One region of the Bacillus sp. HSf4 genome, then DNA from elsewhere that is predicted to be linked to it. Evidence: a T-box and tRNA genes for the amino acid it is inferred to sense, from the RefSeq annotation. Region 1 holds a T-box; the other holds one or more tRNA genes.
What was found. A T-box is a leader RNA that pairs with one kind of tRNA and senses whether it is charged. The one in region 1 lies ahead of P3X63_RS15355 (valine--tRNA ligase), so its partner is inferred to be a tRNA-Val.
Positions count from the first base shown of each region.

Region 2: it has a tRNA-Val gene. The T-box ahead of P3X63_RS15355 (valine--tRNA ligase) is inferred to sense a tRNA for this amino acid. The anticodon was not compared.

Region 1 covers NZ_CP120679.1:2,962,776-2,972,722, reverse strand. The annotation lists partial or broken gene P3X63_RS22925 (LysM peptidoglycan-binding domain-containing protein) at 1-204, shown strand, start outside; gene ysxE (spore coat protein YsxE) at 1,001-2,023, shown strand; gene P3X63_RS15360 (hypothetical protein) at 2,040-2,231, opposite strand; T-box leader at 2,400-2,631, shown strand; gene P3X63_RS15355 (valine--tRNA ligase) at 2,691-5,333, shown strand; gene P3X63_RS15350 (bifunctional folylpolyglutamate synthase/dihydrofolate synthase) at 5,412-6,725, shown strand; gene P3X63_RS15345 (prepilin peptidase) at 6,840-7,589, shown strand; gene P3X63_RS15340 (SPOR domain-containing protein) at 7,795-8,817, shown strand; gene P3X63_RS15335 (Maf family protein) at 8,981-9,553, shown strand; gene radC (RadC family protein) at 9,608-9,947, shown strand, end outside.
Region 2 covers NZ_CP120679.1:176,586-186,532, reverse strand. The annotation lists gene cdaA (diadenylate cyclase CdaA) at 1-643, opposite strand, end outside; gene rsiW (anti-sigma-W factor RsiW) at 782-1,420, opposite strand; gene sigW (RNA polymerase sigma factor SigW) at 1,434-1,997, opposite strand; gene rocF (arginase) at 2,227-3,141, opposite strand; tRNA gene P3X63_RS01065 (tRNA-Gln) at 3,268-3,339, opposite strand; tRNA gene P3X63_RS01060 (tRNA-Tyr) at 3,344-3,428, opposite strand; tRNA gene P3X63_RS01055 (tRNA-Thr) at 3,438-3,510, opposite strand; tRNA gene P3X63_RS01050 (tRNA-Val) at 3,563-3,638, opposite strand; tRNA gene P3X63_RS01045 (tRNA-Glu) at 3,720-3,794, opposite strand; gene P3X63_RS01040 (2-thiouracil desulfurase family protein) at 3,968-4,420, shown strand; gene murQ (N-acetylmuramic acid 6-phosphate etherase) at 4,595-5,512, shown strand; gene P3X63_RS01030 (MurR/RpiR family transcriptional regulator) at 5,529-6,386, shown strand; gene P3X63_RS01025 (PTS transporter subunit EIIC) at 6,401-7,768, shown strand; gene pbp4b (penicillin binding protein PBP4B) at 7,800-9,155, shown strand; gene P3X63_RS01015 (glycoside hydrolase family 3 protein) at 9,171-9,947, shown strand, end outside.

The DNA of each region.
Region 1 (9,947 bases):
GATTATCAATTGACAGATGCCCGTATGCTGACGATACAGGCGGACTTGGCGATTGAAGGACTGCTGGACGTGGCGGGGGACGCCGACGAGACTGAGGAAGCGGATGTGCCGGTTTTTGAAGATGCACAACAAGCTGAAGAGTCGTTTGAGCCCGTTTACAGGGACCAAGGGGAGGAAGAGGAACTGAATGAAATCCCGCTTCATCTTGACACCCCGTACGATGAGCAGGCCGTGAATCAGCGGAACGAAGAGACGGATGATGAAAACGTGCCGATTTATCAGTCGTTTCTTAGCGATGACGAACATGAAGCAAAACCGTTTTTCACTGCGTCACTGTCGGCGGCGGAAAGGGCGAAGCGTGAATGGGAAGGACAAAAAGAGCCGGCTGACAGCCTAGAAGATGCAGAGGCCCAAAAGGAATCTGCCAAAAGCGCTGAAGAGGCTGAACCTGAACTTGAAAGAGAAGAAAGTGAAGAACAAAAAGAAGAGGAACCGGTTTACAGAACTTATCAAAACCATGAAGAATCAAATGAAACTCCGTTTTTCGGCGACCCGCCTCTTTTGGAGGACGAAGATGAAGAAAGAGAGCCGGATTCTTTTGACATTGAAGTGACGCAGGAATCCTCGGAAGAGGAGGAAGCCGCCCACTCGATTGAGATTCCGGAATACTCGTTTCACGAGCAGACAGAACCTGAAGAGGAAGCGAGAGATGAAGCCGATATACACGAAGCATCCGCCAAAGAAAATGACAATGCGCTTTATTTGACAAAGCTGTTTACAAAAGAGGGAGAGGAGGAGTTTTCGCGAATGAGGATGTGCATCGTTCAGCAAAATGATACCATCGATCTTCTGTGCGAACGTTACGACATTAATGTTCAGCAGCTCATACGGATGAATTCCCTTTCCCTTGACGAAGAGTTAAAAGAAGGACAGATCCTTTATATTCCTGATTATCATAACAGCCATGCCTAACGTATGAGCAAAAATGTGGTGAGCGAAAATGGAAGACATCCAGGCTCTCTTAAATGAATACGGTCTAGCCGCCGAATATATCGAACCTGTCAGCCCGAAAGTATGGAAGGTTTACACCGCCCACGGTGTATTCGCGTTAAAGAAGCTGGAGCCTTCAAGGAATAACCGCTTCACTGAACAGATGATACTGCTGGAGGAAAAAGGCTACAGACAGTTTGTTCCTGTCTACCGAAACCGCGGAGGGGAATTTTTAACCGGAGCGGGTCAAGAAGTTTGCTATTTAATGCCCTGGCTCACGCTGGAAAGAGGGGAAGAGCGGGATCAAAAGCATGAACATCTGTTTCAGGAAATTGCCCTCATCCATCAGAAAACGGAAAAAGAACTCAGGATGAGGCGGGAAGATATCGTCGGCCACTATGATCGGACAAAACGAAAATGGGAGATAGAGAAACAAAAATACGAAGAGATTGTCAGCCGGGCTGAGAAAGAATGGTATATGTCCCCTTTTCAGCTTCAGGCGGCCATGTATTACAGAGAGACGATTTCCGCCGTTGATTTTGCGCTAGACCGCCTTGATGAATGGCATGAAGCGATCAAAGAAAAAGAGTCTTCCAGAATCGTCTTGAACCACGGGCAATTGTCGGTCCATCATTTTCTGTACAACGATATGGGAACGGGCTATTTTACAAACTTTGAGAAAGCAGGATATGCCCCGCCTGCGAATGATCTGATCTTATTTTTCACAAGAATGTTCAAGTCCAATCCTGCATCATGTACGGAATGTGTGAACTGGTATTATACGTACCACGGTGTTTATCCTCTGCGCGAGGAGGAAGTGAGTTTATTCTTAAGTTATATGGCATATCCGGGGGCGATGTTTAAGACACTCAGCCGCTATCAGACAGAGAAGAAGCTGGAGGAAAAAGAAGCTTGCACGAAACTCTTGAAGGCGTATTGGCAGATGAAAAATGCAGAACCGCTTGTGATGAACATTCATAAAACAGAAGAAAACCGAAAACTGCAGGAAGAAACAGAGTCCCCATCATCATGATGCGGACTTTTTTTACTTAAATCCAGTCAAGGTGAAAGGCGCAGGCAAGGAGTATCAGAATGCCTAAAAGGAGAACATCAAACGTTGTTGGGAAGATGATGGTTCGAATGCCGTGAAAGATCGTAATCGGGAGGGCGACCTGGACTGCGACAAGCTTGATTTGTTTCAGCCAGGGCTGGAGTGAATATGTGTTGAATTTTTTTCGCATCTTTTGCCTCCTCTCCTTGTCGTTACAGCATCATATGAGAAAAAAAAGCCTGTGTGCATGGCCCAATCTTGTATAGAACAAGATCAAAGCGGAAAAGATGATTGACGAAATGAAAAAAGATTTAGTAATATAAGAACAAGAAAAAGTACGTGCTGAAAAATCAATGATCCACCCGCTTTGAATGGGAAGAGTACAAAAACAGACGCTTACAGAGAGGGATGTCGGTTCGCTGAAAGGCTCCCAGCCAGTCTTTTTTGGAAGGTCGCCCAGGAGCGCAATTTCTCGAACATAAAAAGTAGAGAAATTCGGGAAAGTCCCGTTATCCCATTTAAGTGCATGAATGCGTATTTGCATTCATGAAAAAAGGTGGTACCGCGAGAGAGTTCTCTTCGTCCTTTTGATAGGATAAAGAGGACTCTTTTTTATTGATCAGCCGTTTATACTGCTGGAGGTTTGAATATGGATAAACAAGAACTGACGATGCCGACAAAATATGATCCGGCCTCAATTGAAAAAGACAGATATGAATATTGGGTGAACGGCAAGTTTTTTGAAGCCGAAAATGATCCGGAAAAAGAGCCGTACACCGTCGTCATCCCGCCGCCGAATGTCACGGGAAAGCTGCACTTGGGCCATGCCTGGGATTCGACGCTTCAGGATATTGTAACAAGAATGAAACGGATGCAAGGATATGACGTGCTCTGGCTGCCGGGTATGGATCATGCCGGAATCGCGACACAGGCAAAGGTTGAAGCGAAGCTCCGTGAAGAAGGCATATCGCGCTATGATCTGGGCCGCGAAAAATTTCTTGAAGAAACATGGAATTGGAAAGAGGAATACGCCGATTTCATTCGCAGCCAATGGGCGAAACTCGGCCTTGGCCTCGACTATTCAAGAGAGCGGTTTACCCTTGATGAAGGGCTGTCAAAAGCGGTTCGCGAAGTCTTTGTCAAGCTCTATGAAAAAGGCCTGATTTACCGCGGAGAATATATCATCAACTGGGACCCTGCAACAAAAACGGCTCTGTCTGATATCGAAGTCATTTATAAAGATGTTCAGGGTGCGTTTTACCATATGCGCTACCCGCTGAAAGACGGTTCAGGCGCCATCGAGATCGCCACAACCCGTCCGGAAACAATGCTCGGAGACACGGCGGTCGCCGTTCACCCGGAAGATGAACGGTACAAACATTTAATCGGCAAAACGGTCATCCTGCCGATCACCGGGAGAGAAATTCCGATTGTCGGAGATGACTACGTCGATATGGAATTTGGTTCAGGGGCTGTTAAAATCACACCCGCCCATGATCCGAACGATTTTGAAATTGGAAACCGCCACAACCTCGAGCGGATTCTCGTCATGAATGAAGACGGAACGATGAATGACAACGCCCTTCAGTATAAAGGTATGGACCGTTTTGAATGCCGCAAACAGATCGTCAAAGATCTTCAGGAAGAGGGTGTGCTGTTCAAAATTGAAGAGCATACACATTCGGTCGGCCACAGCGAACGCAGCGGAGCAGTCGTTGAGCCGTACTTGTCAACGCAGTGGTTCGTGCAAATGCAGCCGCTTGCCGATGCAGCCATCGAATTGCAAAAAAGCGAAGGAAAAGTCAACTTCGTCCCTGACCGTTTTGAAAAAACGTATCTTCACTGGATGGAAAATATCCGTGACTGGTGCATCTCCCGCCAGCTGTGGTGGGGACATCGGATTCCGGCCTGGTACCATAAAGAAACGGGCGAAATCTATGTCGGTGTTAAAGCGCCGGGGGATGCCGAAAACTGGGAGCAGGACAACGATGTTCTTGACACCTGGTTCAGTTCGGCGCTGTGGCCGTTTTCAACAATGGGCTGGCCTGATATCGACGCTGAAGATTTCAAACGCTACTATCCGACAAACGTCCTTGTAACTGGCTATGACATTATTTTCTTCTGGGTATCCAGAATGATTTTTCAAGGGGTCGAGTTCACCGGGGAACGGCCGTTTAAAGACGTCTTGATCCACGGGCTTATCCGCGATGACCAGGGCCGGAAAATGAGCAAATCGCTCGGAAACGGCGTTGATCCGATGGATGTGATCGATAAGTACGGAGCGGATTCCCTGCGTTACTTCCTTGCGACAGGAAGCTCACCGGGGCAGGATTTGCGCTTCAGCTTTGAAAAAGTTGAATCAACATGGAACTTTGCGAATAAAATTTGGAATGCGTCAAGGTTTGCGCTGATGAACATGGACGGCATGACATATGAAGAACTCGACTTGACCGGGGACAAATCGGTTGCCGACAAGTGGATTTTAACAAGACTAAATGAAACGATTGAAACGGTGACGCATCTCGCCGATAAATATGAGTTCGGTGAAGTCGGCCGCCACCTGTACAACTTTATTTGGGACGATTTCTGTGATTGGTACATTGAAATGGCCAAACTTCCGCTTTATGGCGATGATGAAGCGGCGAAAAAGACGACGCGCTCCGTATTGGCGTATGTACTCGATCAAACGATGCGCCTCCTGCATCCGTTTATGCCGTTTCTGACGGAAGAGATTTGGCAGCATCTTCCTCATGAAGGGGAATCGATCACAGTCGCCAAGTGGCCTGAAGTCGTCAAAGAATATACCGACACTGAAGCTGCAGCGGATATGAAGCTTCTTGTCGAAGTGATCCGCGCCGTTCGGAACATCCGCAGTGAAGTGAATACACCGCTCAGCAAGCAAATCGAGCTGTATATTAAAACGAGCACACCGGAAATCGCCGCCCGTCTCGATGAAAACCGCTCGTACGTGGAACGTTTCACAAACCCGAGCCTGCTTCAAATCGGAACGGATATCAAAACGATTGATAAAGCGATGACCGCCGTCGTTTCAGGTGCCGAGCTGATTTTGCCGCTCGAGGGTCTGATCAACATTGACGAAGAAATCAGCCGCCTTCAAAAAGAGTTTGATAAACTGACCAAAGAAGTGGAACGGGTTCAGAAAAAATTAAACAATGACGGCTTTATGAAAAAAGCGCCTGAACACGTCATTGAAGAAGAACGGGCAAAAGAAGCCGATTATACGGCGAAACGGGAAGCTGTCGAAAAGCGGATCGCTGAATTGAAAAACTAAAAAGGAAAAAGAGAAGGTGTTTTCCGGGCCCCAAGGGCGGCTGGAAAACACCTTCATCATTGAAGGGAGGGAATACGCATGTTCAAAACATTTTCTGAAGCACTCAGCTGGATTAACGGACGGCTCAAATTTGGCGTGAAACCGGGATTGCAACGGATGGAATGGCTTCTCAATGAGCTCGATCATCCCGAGAAAAAGCTCAAGGCCATTCATGTAGCCGGCACAAACGGAAAAGGCTCGACCGTCGCTTACATCCGCTCGGTGTTAAATGAAGCCGGATATTCGGCGGGCACATTCACTTCTCCGTACATCATCACCTTTAATGAACGGATCAGTGTGGACGGCATCCCGATCTCAGACGAAGAATGGACAGCGCTGTTTAATGAAGTATATCCCCTCGTTCTTGAGCTTGAAAAAACCGATTTGGGGGCGGCGACCGAATTTGAAATCATTACTGCCTGTGCATTTTTATATTTTGCAAAGTACAGGAAGACCGATTTTGTCATTTTTGAAGCCGGTCTAGGGGGCCGCCTGGATTCGACGAATGTCGTTGAGCCGTTAGTGACAGTCATTACCTCAATCGGTCATGACCATACGGCGATTTTAGGAGAAACGCTTGAAGAAATCGCCCGAGAAAAAGCGGGCATCATTAAACACGGTGTTCCTGTTTTGACGGCCGTTCACCAGCCTGAAGCGGCCGAGGTCATAAAGCGGAGAGCAATGGTAAAGGAAGCTCTTTATCTATCCCTTCATGAGCATTGTGAACGATATGATGAACGTTCATTGCCGGATGGCGAACTGTTTTCGCTGATCACACCTCAAAAGCGCTACGAACAAGTGGAAACAGGCCTGATCGGCACCCATCAGCGGCAAAACGCAGCCTTGGCGATTCTTGCAGCTGAATGGCTGACAGCTGTACAACAGGCGAACATCAGCCGGCAGGCGCTCTATAGCGGAATCAAAAAAGCCGCATGGGCCGGCCGGTTTGAAAAAGTGCTGGACAAGCCGCTTACATTTATAGACGGGGCACATAACAAAGAAGGGGTAAGCCGGCTGAGTGAAACGGTTCTTGGCCGCTTTGGAGAGCGGAACATACACGTTTGCTTCAGCGCCTTAAAGGACAAGCCTTATCAAGACATGATCCGCATCATAGAGGCGTTTGCTTCATCCATTCATTTTGCGTCCTTCGACTTCCCGAGAGCGGAATCTGCTCAAAAGCTGTTTGAACAAAGCCGTGCCGGGCATAAAACATATGATGAATCAATCGGCTCTGTTTTGGATTTTATACATGAAAAAACGGCCGATGAAAAAGCGGTCGTTGTCATCACAGGTTCGCTTTATTTTATTTCCGAGGTCAGGTCTTTATTAAATGAACATAAAATGCGTTTTTAGCCTATGGCTGAGGACGCATTTTATTGTTTTAGGAAAAGCGATACCTCACCTTGTCTGCTAAAATAACAGCTCCCGGTCTTTTTGCCGGGTAAATAACTTGTGAGGCTGATGCTGATGTTTTTGGCTTATCTTTTTTTATCAGGCTTAGTGCTCGGCTCTTTTTTTAATGCAACCGGCCGCCGCATCCCCGGCAAAATATCGCTGATCTTCCCCCGCTCCTCATGTCCTGTCTGCCGCCGCAAACTGACCTCCCTTGAGCTTATTCCGGTTTTGTCATACCTGTTTCTGCGCGGAAAATGCAAGGGCTGTAAAAGCCCTGTTTCCATCCTTTATCCCGCTGTTGAACTGTTGACTGCATTGCTGTTTGTCTTGGCGGGGCTCCGTTTTAAAAGCCCGGGAGAGCTGCTGCTCATGCTCGCCCTTTTTTCCTTGCTTTTGATCGTGTTGGTTTCAGATATCGCGTATATGGTGATTCCAGATGCCATCCTTTGTTTTTTTCTGCCTTTTTTCGTCATTGGCAGAATGCTGGTTCCGCTTGAGCCCTGGTATTCCGGCTTGACAGGAGCGGCCGCCGGTCTCCTGTTGCCGTTTATTGTCAAGCTGTTCGCGAAGGATGGGATCGGCGGGGGAGATGTGAAATTGTTCGCCGTTATTGGCTTTGTCCTTGGCGCAAGGCTGATTTTTCCCGTTTTTTTTATCTCCGCAGCGGCAGGAACATTGCTGGGCTTCGCCGGAATGATCGCCGGAAAGGTCAAAGGAAGCGAGCCGATACCTTTTGCACCTGCCATTTTAATCGGAACAGTGATTGTCTGCTTCTATGGAGAACCGTTGATTGATTCATATATTGAACTGTTGCACATATGAGAAAATTGACGAAACCTTTTTGAACGAGACGACAAAAGTCTTGTTCTTTTTTTTTCGGGCTGTGGTAAAGTGTGGACAATAAGAGGGACAGCCTTCAGGAGACCTCCTCCTTCCTTTTGGCTTCCCTCTCTGACACGTCCTAGAAAATGGCGGGGGTTCCGCCTTAAAGATCATGATAAACATAGAAAGAAAGCGAGGGAAGGATATGAAAAAACGGAAAAGCAAAAAACATTCGACCGGACAACCGCATAAAGCAGATCCCCTTAAAGTGATGATCAACGGCAAAGAAGAGACAATCTACGGAAATGAAAAAGAATGTTCAAAAAATCTTGAGCAAAAAAAACTAACCTTTTCGAATTGGGAGGAAAAGCGCAAGGCGGAACAGGAAATATCGGCTTCAAAAGAAGACGGGAAGACCGGACAAGACGAATTTACATGGGTTCCTCCCGATGAAGAAGAAAACGTGTTGAAAGACGATCCGAAAGTGGTTACACCTTATAAAAAGAAAAACGAAAACAAAAAAAGCCATCCCAAAACAAAAAAGTCACTTGCATATCCCGTCAAGCGCTTCGCAGTCACGATTATATTTGCCGTTTTGCTCGGGACAGGCCTCGGGGTGTTCGCCTTGAATCTTGCGGCCAACAAAGAAGATGTGCCGGCATCAGGCAGCCTTGGGTCAGATGCGGAAGACAGCCAGACGGTTAAAGCGGGCGATGACAGTCAGCAGAACGGGGGAGAAAAAGCTGCGGGAGAAGAGTTTAACAGCTTTGCTGTCCAGGCGGGCAAGTTTTCTTCTAAAGAAGGGGCGGAAACGCTGACTTCCCAATTAACAGACAAAGGCTATGCCGCCGTTTCCCTGTCGAAAGAAGACGGGTTTTACGTCATCGCCGGCATAACCGGGGAAAAGCAGATGACAACTGAACTGGGCCAAATATTAATCGATCATGACTTTGAAGCATGGGGCGGCAAGGAGCTTCCGGTTTCATTGGCTTCAGGGCTAGCCCCGGTTTTTGAAGAAGCGGCTGAGCTGTCCGCCAAAGCGATTCTCGGTGCTGAGGTTACATCCAAAAATGTCGCTGACCTAAAAGCGAAAATAGACGGTATACAACCCAAAGAAGACGCGGAAAAGACAAAAGAGGCCATCCTTCAAGCCGCAGACCTGCTGGAGAATCCGACGACAGCGAACGGCTGGAAAAGCCAGCAGCTGCTCTTGGGCCAAATCAAGTAAACAATGTGAAAAACCAGCCTGTGCGGCTGGTTTTTTTATTTTTGCCGCTTTTTGTCATCAAAAAGTTATTTTTCTGAAATTGTGGCTCTCGCGTTCTTTTGGTAGGATAAAACAGGCAGGTATCTTTTTTTCTGATGCAAAAACCCATGAAAGGATGGCTTCTATGACACGACAGCTGATTTTAGCTTCACAATCACCCCGCAGAAAGGAACTCCTCGATCTTCTTCAAATTCCGTACGACATTGTTGTAAGCAATGCAGAAGAAAAATTAAGTCGAAACTTTTCGCCTGCAGAAAACGTCAAATGGTTGGCGGAACAAAAAGTGCGTACAGTATCCGAACAGCATCCCGATGCTGTTGTGCTTGGCGCAGACACGATTGTGTGTTTTGACGGTGTTTGTTTGGGCAAGCCCAAGGACTCAGACGACGCGGAAAGGATGCTTAACATGCTTTCCGGACAAACCCATTCAGTGCTGACAGGTGTCTGCATCAAGTCAAACAGCAGATGTGAAACATTTTTTGAAGAAACAGAGGTTGTTTTTTGGCCCCTTGAAGAAAAGGAGATCAGCGCTTATATCGCAACAAGGGAACCGTTTGACAAAGCGGGTTCTTACGGGATTCAGGGAAAAGGCGCGCTCTTTGTCAAGGAGATCAAGGGTGACTATTATTCAGTTGTGGGCCTGCCGATTTCAAAAACGATGCGAATGCTGAAAACATTCGGGTTTCACTCCTTTTGATGAACCGAACGAGAAGGGGAGTCACAGGGAGGGTTTATCATAAACGAACTGTCATTGAAACTAAGGGATTTTCCGGAGGATGAAAGGCCGCGGGAACGGCTCCTTTCAATAGGGGCCGAAAGCTTGGCAAACAACGAACTGCTGGCGATCCTGCTCAGGACGGGGACAAAAAAAGAATCGGTCCTGCAGCTTTCAAACCGGCTGCTTCAGACGTTTGACGGTCTGCGTTTATTAAAAGAAGCGTCCGTTGAAGAGCTTTCCAGCATTTCCGGGATCGGTCGTGCAAAAGCCGTTCACATTTTGGCGGCGCTTGAGCTTGGCCGGCGCATACACAAATTGGTTTATGAAGAGCGGCATGTGATCCGCTTTCCGGAAGACGCCGCCAATTTTTTAA
Region 2 (9,947 bases), 1.6 Mb from region 1:
CGGTCACTTCACTGATCCCTACCGCCGCCCTGTGCCTCGTGCCGAGCTCTTTAGAAATAAAAGGGCTTTCCGACAGCGGAAGGTAGCAGGCGGCTGCGGCCACCTCGTCATTTTTCATAATCACAGCGCCGTCGTGAAGCGGTGTATTCGGAATAAAGATGTTGATCAATAGTTCAGAGCTGACCTTTGCATTCAAAGGAATCCCCGTTTCTATGTAATCGCCCATTCCGGTTTCCCGTTCAATGGTTAACAGAGCACCGATGCGCCGTTTCGCCATATATTTGATCGCCTTTGTAATCGCATCGATCGTTTTCTGCTGCTGCTCTTCTTCAGGGGTTCCGCTCCGGGAAAAAAACCGTCCCCGTCCAAGCTGTTCCAGCGCTCTCCTTAATTCAGGCTGGAATATGATGATAATTGCCAAAAACCCCCATGTTATCGCCTGGTCAACCAACCACTGCAGGGTGCTTAAGCCTAAATATTGACTGGCCAGCCGGACGAGAACAATGACTACGATTCCCTTCAAAAGCTGAACCGCCTTCGTCCCGCGGATGACCATCATTAATTTATATATTACGTACCAAACAAGGAGAATATCAACGGCATCGCCGAGGTACTGCAAGAAAGGGATATCCTCAAAAGCCATTTCCTCGTCCTCCAAGAATTCAGTCATTAGTAAAGTTAATATGTTACAAAATCGTATGATATTTATACAGAGGCTATTATAGCACAATTTGATTTTCCAAGTGAAATGACTGCCTTCCCTAAAAAAAGAGCAAAGCCCCTAATGTCCGCTTTGCTCTTGATCTTTCGAGTGACCCCCGCCGAAAACCGCTTTTCCTGTTGACTTGATTTTGTACCAGATCCAGTCAAACACCTTATTGACTTCGTGGATCTGACCGGTGACTTGTCCGGCTGAAGCCGTATATTTTTCTCCGTTTACAATGGTTACGTCGCCATCTATTTTACCTTTTATAATCAGCTTGCCGTTTTTCACGGTTACATCGCCTTTGACAACTTCGCCCTCAGGTACGATGACCGTGTTGTTTTTCACGACGAGATTAGGCTGGCTGGACACACTGAAGTCGTGGTCATTTTGCCAGCTCGAAAAAAAGCTGCCGCCCATTAAAATCACAAATAAAGCTGCCGCCACAATAAACGGGTGGGCTTTCAGCCATCTGTTAATGGACACCGTCCGCTTTTCCTTCGGCAGATTTGCCAGCACATTAGCTGTAAAGTTTGCCGGAGCTGTAAGATGCGACGTGCTTTGCACTAGAGCGATAGACTTCTCCATTTCACGAAGGTGTTTTTTGCACCTTTCACATGATTGCAGATGCTCTTTTAGTCGCGTTTCATCTTCGGGTAGAATGTCTCCGTCAAGATATTTATGCATAAGCTGAACAATGTGCTCCGGACAGCTCATTTCATCACCCCACTTAAAGATCCCTTAATTGTTTTCTGAGAGCCTCTCTGCCCCTGTGTATTCTCGTTTTTACAGTTCCCACGGGAATATTTAAAATTTCACTGATCTCAATGAGTGAGAGCTCATCAATGTACTTTAATACGATGACCGTCCTGTATTTATCGGGAAGCCTTAAGATTTTTTCCTGAATGGTGCTGTGCAGCTCCAAAGAAATCACTTCATCCTCTGGAAGCGCAGCATCCGCCGCAACTTGGGAATACATCGTCAGTCCTTCTGTCCCTGCCACCTCTGCATCCAAATAATAGTCCGGCTTTTTTTTGCGAATGCGGTCGATGGTTAAATTGGTTGCGATTCGATAAAGCCACGTGGAAAACTTCCGGTTGATATCAAAACTGTCGATATTCACGTATGCTCTAATAAATGCTTCCTGCGCAATATCTTCCGCTTCATGCGCATTGCCGAGCATACGGTAGCAAAGCTGATAAATTTTGTCTTTATAGATATCCACGATGTCTGCAAATGCGTTACGGTCGCCTTTTTTCACCTGTTTGATTCTCTTTTTTATCATTGTTTCCATATTTATCTAACCTCTGCCTTCACCGGTCTTTATGTATACGAATTGATTTTTAAAAGGTTTCATGAAATGCATAAAAATATTTTATCAAATAAATGACAGGGTGTAGACGGTTTCCGCTGGATCGAGCGCTTAATATTAGCTTAAAATTATTATACGTAGTAAATAGATTGAATCCGAGACATATGCCGATTATAACAGCGGCCTCCGTAAGCCGCTGCCAATGTAATGTTTATAGTAACTTTTCGCCAAACAATGATCCCATTAAAGCAACTGCCGCTTCCGCGGTTTTGTTTTTCTCATCAAGGATCGGATTGACTTCAACAAACTCAGCCGATGTAATCAAATTGGATTCCTCAAGCATTTCCATCGCCAAATGACTTTCACGATAGCTGATCCCTCCTGCTACAGGAGTCCCGACGCCAGGTGCATCATGCGGATCAAGACCATCTAAATCAAGCGACAAATGAACGCCGTCCGTCCGGTCACGCAGATAATCAATCGTTTCCTCCATCACCTTCGTCATACCGAGGCGATCAATTTCATGCATCGTATACACTTTGATTTCTTTTTCACGGATCAATTTCTTTTCCCCATCATCAAGAGATCTCGCTCCAATGATGACGATGTTTTCCGCTTTGATTTTGGCACCTTTTCCACAGAGACCGGTCAGCTCCTTATGGCCGATCCCCAGGCTGATGGCCAGCGGCATTCCGTGAATATTGCCTGAAGGAGACGTTTCCCTTGTATTTAAGTCTGCATGCGCATCATACCAAATGACACCCAGATTTCGATAATGTTTCGCAAGCCCGGCAAGCGTGCCGATCGCAATGCTGTGGTCTCCGCCAAGCACGAGAGGAAATGAATCTTTTGCAACGATCTCGTCAACGGTGTTAGCAAGTTTCAAACTCGCTTTTGTAATCGCTTTCAAATTTCGTAATTCCTCCGCGGCTTCTTCTCCGCCTTCCTTCTCATCCTCTCTCTGCCCGATTGTCAAATCTCCCAAATCTTCAATCTCGCGGAAAAGGCATTCCAAACGTTCATTTACCCCCGCACAGCGGATCGCGCTCGGTCCCATATCGACTCCCCGCCTCAGCTGTCCGAGATCCATCGGCACACCAACCATTGAAATCCGTTGTTTTAACATGTGTGTATCCCCCTTTCAGACCTTCATTGTACCGTCCAATACAAAATTGACTCAACACGACATGTTTTTGAATAGTTATACAAAAAGGCAAAATAAAAAGGACATCCGACACAGGATGTCCAAAAACTGGGCTAGCTGGATTCGAACCAGCGCATGACGGAGTCAAAGTCCGTTGCCTTACCGCTTGGCTATAGCCCAAAAATGGTGGAGGGGGACGGATTCGAACCGCCGAACCCTGAGGGAGCGGATTTACAGTCCGCCGCGTTTAGCCACTTCGCTACCCCTCCAAAAAACAGTGCCGGCCAGAGGACTTGAACCCCCAACCTACTGATTACAAGTCAGTTGCTCTACCAATTGAGCTAGACCGGCATATTTTATCTTATGTTTTAACTCGTGCGGATGTGAAAACCGCTCCGAAAAATGGTGGAGGATGACGGGATCGAACCGCCGACCCTCTGCTTGTAAGGCAGATGCTCTCCCAGCTGAGCTAATCCTCCGAAGTACAGGACGTACAAGTGCATGCGTTGTAACAGGACGTTGCGCCTTTAGCATGCCTTCCTCTTCTGTCCAAAAAAGAATGGTGACCCGTACGGGATTCGAACCCGTGTTACCGCCGTGAAAGGGCGGTGTCTTAACCACTTGACCAACGGGCCAAAATCGTTTGTCCAGACAGCTCTCGTAAAGCTGACAAAAGTTATTATATACAGGATCATCCCCATTTGTAAAGGGGTAATTTAAAATTTTTATTTTCCAACTTTTCAGCTGAAAAAGACGGGAGATGATATAAAATATGAATATCTGATTTAGAGGAGAGGGGAACGTCTGAATGATATTGGTCAGCTCGTGTTTGGCAGGTGTTGAATGCCGTTATAACGGGACGCACAGCTATGTCGAAAAGATCAACAAACTCGTTCAAGAAAAGAAAGCAGCGGTTGTTTGTCCAGAAGTCCTCGGCGGTTTTGCCACTCCAAGGGAACCCGCCGAAATATCCGGCGGGACGGGTGAAGATGTTTTAAATGGAAATGCGGCCATCATCACAAGGTCAGGCGAGGACGTAACAGACCTTTATATAAAAGGCGCTTACAAAACGCTGGAAATCGCCAGGGACATCCAGGCTGACACCGTTGTATTAAAAGAAAACAGTCCGTCCTGCGGAAGCAGCCACATATACGATGGAAGCTTTTCCAGCCAAAAAGTAGCCGGAAACGGAATCACAGCAGCCCTTCTGAAAAGAGAAGGTTTCAGGGTGGTTTCCGAACATCAGCTTGATGAGCTGTAAATGCCCGTCAGAGCGCAGTCTGCAACTGCGCTCTATTTTATTCGCTCTTCAACTGATTCAGAACCATTATAAAACTAAATTTCATTATTTTTCTTTTCATGTTGAAATAAAATTCCAGAGTTAATATACTGAAAATTAAGAAATCATTCGCATTTGTGTCAGGAGGATTTGTTGATGGAAAACAGCAATTTAAGCTCCTTAACGACCGAGCGCCGAAATGAAAAGACGAAGCATATTCATCGAGCTGAGACAATCGATATACTCAAAATCATGAATGAAGAGGACAAAACAGTGGCTGAAGCGGTCGAAGCCGTGCTGCCCGACATCAAAACAGCCGTCGACTATGTGGTCGATTCGCTGAAAAAAGGAGGACGGCTCATTTACATTGGCGCTGGAACAAGCGGACGGCTCGGTGTCCTCGATGCTGCCGAATGTCCGCCGACATTCAGCATCCCTCCAGATACTGTAAAAGGAGTGATCGCCGGAGGGGAAAAAGCAATGTTCGAAGCTGTCGAAGGCGCCGAAGACCGTGAGACGTTTGGAGTGCGTGATCTGAAATCGATCCGCCTTTCTAAGAACGACACGGTCATCGGAATTGCCGCCAGCGGCCGTACCCCATATGTTCACGGCGGACTGAAATATGCCGGACAAATCGGCGCAAAAACTGTATCCCTCACTTGCAACAAAGGCTCTGCCATCAGCCAATCAGCCGACCATGCGATCGAAGTGGTCGTCGGACCGGAAGTCGTTGCCGGATCAACCAGAATGAAAGCGGCAACTGCTCATAAAATGATCTTAAATATGATCTCGACGACAGCCATGATCCAAATGGGAAAAGTCTACGAGAATCTGATGGTCGATGTCAGTGTCAGCAATGCCAAACTGAAACAGCGCGCAATCCGAATCATCCAAACTGTCACAGGGGCCGATCAAAAAACAGCGGAAACAGCATTGGCTGCTGCCGAAAATCAAGTCAAAACCGCAATCGTCATGCTCAAAACAAATGCCGATCTAACCACGGCGCAAAAACTGCTGAAAGAATCAGATGGCAGCATTGAAAAAGCATTAACCATTCATGGAGAACACTCTTAAAGGAAAGGAAGAAATGATGGCTACAGGAGGATTGGAAATCATTCGAACCATGCTTCACAAGCTGCCGCAGTCCGAACGGAAGCTAGCTGAGTACATTTTAGAAAATCCGCATGACATCGTAAACAGCACCATCCACGAAGTCAGCGCTTCGGCAAAGACAAGCGGCGCGGCTGCGATCCGGCTGTGCAAATCACTCGGACTGAAAGGATTCCAGGACTTAAAAATGCGCGTCGCCGGAGACCTGATGAAACCGACTGATCAGGGATACCGGGATATTGAACCGCAAGAACAGCTTTACTCAATCGTGCAAAAAACGGCCAACAATTCGATTCAGGCGATTCGCGATACATGTGAAAACATAGATCACGAACAGCTGCAAAAAGCCATTCAATTACTGATCGGTGCAAATACGATTCACTTTTGCGGAATCGGCGCCTCCGGCATCGTCGCACAAGACGCCCAGCAAAAATTTTTAAGAATTAATAAAAGAGCAACCGCCTTTACAGACATGCACCTTGTCGCAACATTAATCGCCAATGCGGATGAACATGATATCGTATTTGCCATCTCCCACTCCGGTGAAACGCAGGAAGTCGCTAATGTATTACAGCTTGCCAAAAGATACGGCATCAAATCGATTGGATTAACCCGCTTCGGCCAGTCTGCCGTTTCTTCATTAAGCGATATCATACTGTATACATCATGTTCAAATGAAGCGCCGTTTCGAAGCGCCGCAACCTCCTCTCGTTTAACTCAGCTTTATATGATCGATGTGTTGTTTTTAGGAATGGCCGCTGAGCGATACGAAGAAATCATTCAATATATTGATCAAACAAAAGCGGCCATCAGCTTGCTAGGCAAAATGGATGACTAAAGGGGGAACCTGTGATGAGCGGAAACAAAACATACGCCATCCTGGCAAAGCAGATTTTAGAACAAATCGGCGGTGCAGAAAACGTCGCCGGCTTCACCCATTGTATGACTCGTCTGCGGATCACACCCGTCAGCCGTCAAAAGGCAAATATCGAATCGATCAAAGCGCTTGAAGGCGTCATCGGTGTTGTCGAAGAAGAAACGCTGCAAATCATTCTTGGCACTGGCGTTGTTCAGCGTGTTTCAGATGAATTTGGCAAGCTGCTGGTTTCATCTGAACAAGATGATTTAAAAGAGGCGGCGGCCAAACATAAAGCGGCCCGCTCAAAGAAAAACGCAACACCCTTTAAACTGTTTCTGCGGCGAATCGCAAGCATTTTTATTCCGCTGATCCCCGCGCTTGTTGCCTCCGGCTTAATTACCGGAATTACAAAAGCCGTTGTCCAAGCCGGCTGGCTTGCCGAAACGTCTCAGCCCGCAATCATTTTAACAGTCATCGGCTCAGGTTTGTTTGCTTATTTGGGCATCCTCGTCGGGGTAAATACAGCGAAAGAATTCGGCGGTTCCCCGGCGCTCGGCGGTCTCGCAGGGATATTGATCATGAACCCTGCCGCAGGCGACATTAAACTGTTCGGTGAAGCCCTGCTCCCTGGAAGGGGCGGTTTGATCGGCGTTTTGTTCGCTGCCGCTTTTATCGCTTTTATCGAAAAACGAGTCAGGCGCCGCACCCCTCATTCACTTGATATCATTGTGACACCTACAGTCTCCCTTCTTCTCACAGGAATCGTCACCTACGTCATCTTCATGCCTGTCGGCGGCTTTATATCAGACGCAATTACTTCAGGACTTTTAGCCATATTAAATATTGGCGGCATTGCAGCGGGATTCATATTGGGCGCCACATTTCTCCCGCTCGTTGTCACCGGGCTGCATCAGGGACTGACACCCGTTCATATGGAATTGATCAATTCCATCGGAGACGATCCCCTGCTGCCGATTTTGGCCATGGGAGGCGCGGGTCAGGTAGGGGCCGCTTTTGCCATCTACTTTAAAACGAAAAAAGCCAGGTTAAAAAGAGCGATTGGCGGCGGTCTCCCGTCAGGTTTGCTCGGCATCGGAGAACCGCTGATATTCGGTGTGACCCTTCCGCTTGGACGGCCGTTTTTGACCGCTTGCCTTGGGGCGGGAATCGGCGGAGCATTTCAAGCCTATTTCAAAATCGCGACCGTATCAATCGGCGTCTCAGGACTCCCTCTTTCGTTCCTTGTTCATACACATCAAATCTTGCTGTACGTGGTCGGTTTATTGATTTCGTATGCCGCCGGATTTCTTTTCACATATGCTTTTGGCTTCAACGACGAAATGGCCGTTGAATTTGATTAAACGTTTGTTTAAACAAAAAAGGAGTGTCGGCATGAGAAAATGGATCACCGGAAGCATCGCAGCCTTCTTATCTCTTTCATTGATTCTGCCTTCCTCAGTTTCCGCTGAGACGACAATAGCTAAGGACAGGCAGCAGCAGACATACCCCACCTTAAAGAAAGCAAAGCAGCCTGAAGAAGCCGGCTTTTCTTCAGAAAAACTAAAACAGGTCGACGATTTAATCGAGCAGGATATCAGCAAAGGTTTCCCCGGCGCTGCGCTTATCATCATCAAAGACGGAAAGATCGTAAAAAAAGAAGCATACGGTTACAAGCAAAAATACAACGGACTCAATCCGCTCAAACATCCGAGAAAGATGAAAACAAATACGATGTTCGACCTGGCTTCCAACACAAAAATGTATGCCGTCAACTTCGCTTTACAGCATTTGGCTAGCAGCGGAAAGCTTGATCTAAATGCGAAAATCTCGCGCTATATCCCCGAATTTAAAGACCCGCCCGAAGACATCATCAAAGGAAAGAATCGAATTCGGGTGATAGACCTGCTTCATCATACGGCAGGATTCCCGGCAAGCTGGAACTACTACGATCCAAAAACGGCTGGCAGGCTTTATTCCCAAACGCGGGAGAAAACGCTGTCCTTTCTTTCAAAAACCCCCTTGGCATATGAACCAGGCACAAAGCAGCTTTACAGCGACGTCGATTATATGCTGCTCGGACTCGTCATCGAGAAAATCACAGGCCAGCCTTTAGATCATTATACGGAAAATCGACTTTACCGTCCTCTCGGTTTGCGGCATACCATGTTCAATCCTCTAAAAAAGGGATTTAAGCCTGCCCAATTCGCCGCCACAGAGTTAATGGGAAATACGAGAGACGGAACGGTATGGTTTCCCAATATTCGAACATATACATTACAAGGGGAGGTTCACGACGAAAAAGCGTTTTACTCGATGGAGGGCATTTCTGGGCATGCCGGTCTATTTTCAACAGTAGATGACATGGCGGTGCTTCTCCAAGTCATGCTGAACGGAGGAGGATACGGCGAGGAGCGGCTATTCAGCAAAAGGATTATTGCGCAGTTTACGAAACCGTCAAAAACAGATGCAACATATGGTCTAGGGTGGCGTCTCAACGGCAATACCGATATGGAATGGATGTTTGGAAAGCATGCCTCAAGCAGGGCATATGGACATACCGGCTGGACGGGGACTGTCACCATCATTGATCCAGCATATCAATTGGGGATTGTCTTATTGACCAACAAAAAACATTCACCTGTCATCGATCCTGCGAAAAACCCGAATCAGTTCGAGGGTGATTTATTTTCAACGGGAAAGTACGGCAGTGTGATCACTGCTGTTTATGAAGCGCTGAACAATCAATAGGAGGCGATTCTCCGAATGAAAACATTTTTTCGATGCACACTGGTCATTGTATTGCTGTCATCCCTTGCATTGCAGCCTGGCACTTCCGGTGCGGAAGCAAAACAATCGCAACAGAGCATTCAACAAATGGTGAGCGCAATGACACTGGAAGAGAAAATCGGGCAGATGCTGATGCCTGATTTCAGGAACTGGAAGAAAAAAGACGATTCCAGCGCAACAGGGTTTACGAGAATGAATGAGGAAGTAGCCGGAATCATTCAAAGGTATCACCTCGGCGGCGTGATTCTGTTCGCAGAGAATGTGACAGGCACTGAGCAGACAGTCCGATTAACCGACGGTCTGCAAAAAGCGAGCCCGGATATTCCGCTTTTGATTGCAATTGACCAGGAAGGGGGAATTGTCACAAGGCTGGAATCAGGCACGAACTTGCCCGGAAATATGGCGATCGGCGCTTCAAAAAGCAGGAAAAACGCTTACCGGTCAGGACAAATCATCGGAAAAGAATTAAAAGCATTGGGCATTAACGTCAACTTCAGCCCTGTCTTGGATGTGAACAACAATCCCGACAACCCGGTGATCGGCGTCCGCTCCTACAGCTCCAAACCGGAACTGGCCGCCCGGCTCGGCATCCAGACAATGAAAGGTCTTCAAGGCGAGCAAATCGCAGCCACCGCGAAACATTTTCCCGGCCACGGCGATACAGCGGTTGACAGCCATTACGGCCTGCCGCTTGTTCCACACGATGAAAAACGGCTCAGAAGCGTCGAACTCGTCCCATTTCAACAAGCGATC